2 regions of the Megasphaera vaginalis (ex Srinivasan et al. 2021) genome follow, and region 2 is predicted to be linked to the other one. Evidence: riboswitches for the same ligand, from Rfam matches in the RefSeq annotation. Region 2 holds a riboswitch; the other holds the start of a gene.
The links. Region 2 has a riboswitch for thiamine pyrophosphate ahead of thiC (phosphomethylpyrimidine synthase ThiC). Riboswitches for the same ligand answer to the same signal wherever they lie in the genome.
Positions count from the first base shown of each region.

Region 1: it holds a riboswitch for thiamine pyrophosphate, as region 2 does, so the genes downstream of both, cytX (putative hydroxymethylpyrimidine transporter CytX) here and thiC (phosphomethylpyrimidine synthase ThiC) in region 2, are expected to answer to the same signal.

Region 1 is NZ_AWXA01000062.1:29,502-31,902, forward strand. It holds gene HMPREF1250_RS10300 (efflux RND transporter periplasmic adaptor subunit) at 1-631, opposite strand, end outside; TPP riboswitch at 1,078-1,180, shown strand; gene cytX (putative hydroxymethylpyrimidine transporter CytX) at 1,228-2,385, shown strand; gene HMPREF1250_RS10310 (pyruvate kinase) at 2,388-2,401, opposite strand, start outside.
Region 2 is NZ_AWXA01000043.1:36,660-39,060, reverse strand. It holds gene HMPREF1250_RS07725 (Rne/Rng family ribonuclease) at 1-58, shown strand, start outside; gene HMPREF1250_RS07720 (SIMPL domain-containing protein) at 91-810, opposite strand; TPP riboswitch at 931-1,029, shown strand; gene thiC (phosphomethylpyrimidine synthase ThiC) at 1,081-2,382, shown strand.

The DNA.
Region 1 (2,401 bases), on a different contig from region 2:
CGATATCGGTTTCATCTATTTTCGCGAGGATCTGTTTTTGCGAAGTATCGGCAATACGCATGATGACTGTCGGGCTGCTGTTGCCCTGGACGGCCATCGTGCCTGCCGATTTCGGTTCGCCGACGACAACGCCGTCCATGGGCGCCGTAATAACCGTTTCGGCGACATCCGATTCAGCGGCCGTTAAACTGCTGACAGCCGTATCGTAGTCATAAGCAGCGTTATCCAGATCCTGCTTGGCGCCGGCGCCGGCTTCGTAAAGGGATTTGGCCCGTTCATATGCTAATTGCGTGTTAGTTACCTTATACTGCGCCTGGTCGCGTTTTGCTTCATAATCCTTGCCGTCCAAAGTGGCGACCGTTTCGCCTTTGGTTACGGTATCGTTTTCTTTAACCAGAACGGAACTGATGCGAGCCGTGATTTTCGGGGATACTTCGACGGAATTTACGGGGCTGATCGTACCGGTGGCGGAAACGGTGGATTTCAAATTCATGCGGGATACCTCGGCCGTCTCCACTGCCGAAGCCTGGCTTGCCGCTTCTTTTGCCTGGTAGTATTCATAGCCGCCGAAGGCGCACGCCGCGATGATAATGGCGGCAATCGCCATTTTCACTTTACTGTTTACTGTCATGTCATCACCTGATCGTTTTATGTTGTAATTGAGTATGGATATAACGCGAATCTTAAAGAATTCGCAGTTGCAACTCAGTATACCATGAATCGGGCAGGCGTGAAAGATTCGACAGGCGTCGGAGCGGATATTTACAACAAACTGTAACAAAATGACGGGAAACAGATGCGATGCCGAAGGATAAGATTGAAACCATCGTTAATCATGAAAAAGAGGTATGATGAAAACGTCGCCATCGTGCTGCTCGTGGTGTTGCCATGCGCGGGGAATACGGCTGCCGCAGCGGCGTTTTTTGCCTGACGTAACAGGACCTGTAAATAATATGAAAAACAACCTCGTATAAGCTTACGAGGTTGTTTTTTTTGTACGGTCACTGTACATGAAAGATGTATTTTTAAAGCATAGACATCTATTTGACAATGAATATCAGTCGGTTTATACTGTGAGTGACGATTAAGGGGAGCGCGATCACTGCTGAGAGGAAGACGAACTTCGACCCTAGAACCTGATGCGGATAATGCCGCCGTAGGAACAGTAAGTATACTTAGTGAGAGCATCTCTGTGATGCTCTTTTTTTGTGAAGGAGAACATGTGTCATGGAAACAGAAAAGACTTCAGTTTGGAATAATGGGCTCTTATGGTTCGGCGCCGGTATTTCCATTGCCGAAATATTAACGGGAATGCTGTTGGCTCCTTTAGGGTTTGCTGAAGGGAGCGCGGCAATTTTGATTGGACATGTTATCGGCGGCGCCGTTATGTATTATGCCGGACTTATCGGTGCACGTACCGGCAAAAGTGCGATGGAAACGGTGCAAATTTCCTTCGGGCAAAAGGGGGCGCTTCTTTTTGCCGGACTCAATGTCATTCAGCTTGTCGGCTGGACTGCCGTCATGGTGGCCAGTGCCGCCGTTGCCGCGAATACAATCGCCGGCACGGGAACTTCGTTTTGGAGTGTGATCATCGGCGCGTTCATCGCTTTGTGGATTCTTTTGGGTTTGAAGAACCTGGGAAAACTCAACGGGGTGGTCATGGCCGCTTTATTGTTGCTCACGATCGTTTTGAGTGGTGTCGTTTTTCATGGCGATGTGTCGCCGTCTGCAGGTGATATGACGTTTGGAGGCGCCGTCGAGCTGGCTGTTGCCATGCCGCTTTCATGGCTGCCGGTCATTTCCGATTATACGCGGACGGCAAAACGGCCGCAGCTAGCTACGGCGGCAAGCTGCGGCGCATATTTTGTTGCCAGTTGCTGGATGTTTCTGATCGGTATGGGTGCGGCTTTATACACCGGACAGGAGGATATTGCCGCAGTCATGGTTGAAGCCGGATTAGGTGCGGCGGGGATTTTGATCGTTTTGCTGTCGACGGTTACGACGACTTTTCTGGATGCCTTTTCCGCCGGTGTCAGCGGCCGGCGATTGCTGCCGCAGTTTTCGGAAAAGGGGTTGGCCTTGATCGCTTGTGTTGCCGGCGTGGTCTTGGCCATTTTGGCTGATGCAGAACGGTTTCAGGATTTTCTTTACCTCATCGGATCGGTCTTTGCTCCGATGACGGCCATATTGCTGACCGATTATTTTCTTCTCAAAGAAGATCACGGGGCTTCGGCTGTGAATTGGCTGAATCTCGTTCTCTGGGCAGGCGGATTCTTTCTTTACCGTTTTTTCCTTGACGTGGAAACGCCGTTGGGCATAACATTTCCTGTCGTCATCATCATTATGGCTGTCAGCGCAGCATGCCACAAGGCGCTGCGGCGATAAAATTATTTTTTAAAGC
Region 2 (2,401 bases):
GGAAGAGAGCCGTCATCCGAACCGTGAAGTCTTTTCTATTCTTTCTTATCGGGAATAAAAAAACCGCCTTTAGGCGGTTTTTTTACTGCTTTATTGCAAATAATAGACAAGACTGACCGTTTCTCTGATCGTATTCGTTCCGCTTTCAACCGGCGTATAACCGCCTGCCTTGGCTCCGCTGGCTCCTACTGCCGTCAGTGAAGCGTAATTATTTTCGTATAGCGGCGAAGTCCCGTTGACGGTAATCTCTTTTATCGCGCCGAGCTGGCTGCCGGCAGCTGTCGCGGCGGCCGCTGCAGCTTGCCGCCCGTTACGGATCGCTTGGTTGATCAATTCGGCGCGGAGCGCATCGACGTGTTCATTGGTAAAGTAAAGGCTGTGAATTTCATTGGCACCCGACGTACTGGCTGTGGTGATCAGGCGGGGAATCATGCCGAAATCGGAAATTTTCACCTGCAACATATTATTTACCGTATAAGACAAAATTTTTTGTCCTTTATTGTCGTAATTGGGAGACAACGTGAAATTCATCGTTTTCATGTCCGTTTCGGCAATGCCCAGGGCTTCGACGGACTTCTTTATTTCACGCATGGTCTGGTTATTGTCTTGGCGCGCTTTTTCCGCCTCCTTTGCCGTGCTTACCGTACCGATTGTCAAGTATGCAGTGTCCGGTTTTACCTGTTCTTCGGCATAGCCCGTCACATTAACGACTGCATCACGACCGTTTTCGGCAAAAGCCGGAGCGGCGAAGCAGGAAGAAGCCGCCAGCGTCAACGTAAGAAGGCATATTTTCCAGCAGTTTGATCTCATAGGCACATCTCCTTTTCTATAAAACGGAATGAATTGTATTATCATCAGTATATCATTTCAGTATAAGAAAAACAATTATTTGCTAAAGACATGGCAATGCGGTACAATAGTAAAAAAATAGAAAAAAGCTAGGGGAGCCGTTTCGGCTGAGAAAACTTGGATTTGACCCTTTCACCTGATGTAGGTAATCCTACCGTAGGGAAGCTGCTGCAAATGATTCACAAGCTCACCTATGACGGTGAGCTTTTTTCGTATACAAGGAGGAGAAAGATGCATTACACAACCCAAATGGATGCCGCGAGAAAGGGCATCGTGACGAAACAAATGGAAATCGTCGCAAAAAAGGAACAGATGCCGATTGAAACGCTGATGAATCTGATTGCCGAAGGGAAAGTCGCCATTCCGGCCAACAAGAATCATACCAGTCTTGATCCCGAAGCCGTCGGCATGAATTGTCGCACGAAGATCAATGTGAATCTCGGCATATCCAAGGATCACAACGATTATAAAGAAGAACTGGAAAAGGTACAGAATGCGATCGACATGAAAACCGAATCGATCATGGATTTGAGCAATTTCGGCAAAACCAGTGATTTCCGCCGCCGTCTCGTCGCCATGTCAACGGCCATGATCGGTACGGTGCCGATGTATGACGCCGTCGGCATGCTCGACAAAGAACTGAAGGATATTTCCGTTGAAGAGTTTTTCGATGTCGTGCAGAAACATGCGGAAGACGGCGTCGACTTCATGACGATCCACTGCGGCATGAATCGAAAGACGGCCGAACGGATCAAACGGAATCCCCGTCTGACCAATGTCGTTTCCCGCGGCGGCTCCCTGCTTTTCGCCTGGATGGAAATGAACGATCAGGAAAATCCGTTCTATGAATATTACGACCGTCTCCTCGATATTTGTGAAGAATACGACGTTACCTTGAGCCTCGGCGATGCCTGCCGTCCCGGCTGTACCCATGACGCCACGGACGCCGCCCAGATTGAAGAGCTGATCACGCTCGGCGAGCTGACGAAACGGGCCTGGGAACGGAACGTACAGGTCATGATCGAAGGTCCCGGCCATATGGTGTTGACCGAAATCGCCGCCAATATGAAACTGGAAAAACGGCTTTGCCACAATGCGCCGTTCTACGTCCTCGGCCCCTTGGTAACAGATGTGGCTCCCGGCTATGACCACATCACGAGCGCTATCGGCGGCGCCATTGCCGGTTCCTGCGGCGCCGATTTTCTTTGTTACGTAACGCCGGCAGAACATCTCCGTCTGCCCGATGTCAACGACGTGCGCGAAGGGATTATCGCCGCCCGTATTGCCGCCCATGCCGCCGATCTCGCCAAAGGGATTCCGGGGGCGCAGGATTGGGATGACGCCATGAGCAAGGCCCGTGTCGAAGTTGATTTCGAAACGATGATTTCCCTGGCTATTGATCCCGTGAAGGCGCGTAATTACTATGAATCGAGCACGCCTGAATGTGAAGGAACGTGTACGATGTGCGGCAAAATGTGTCCGGCCCGAACGATGAAAAAAATTCTTGCCGGCGAAGATGTTTCCATCATTTAAAAAAAACGGAGCCGCCTCT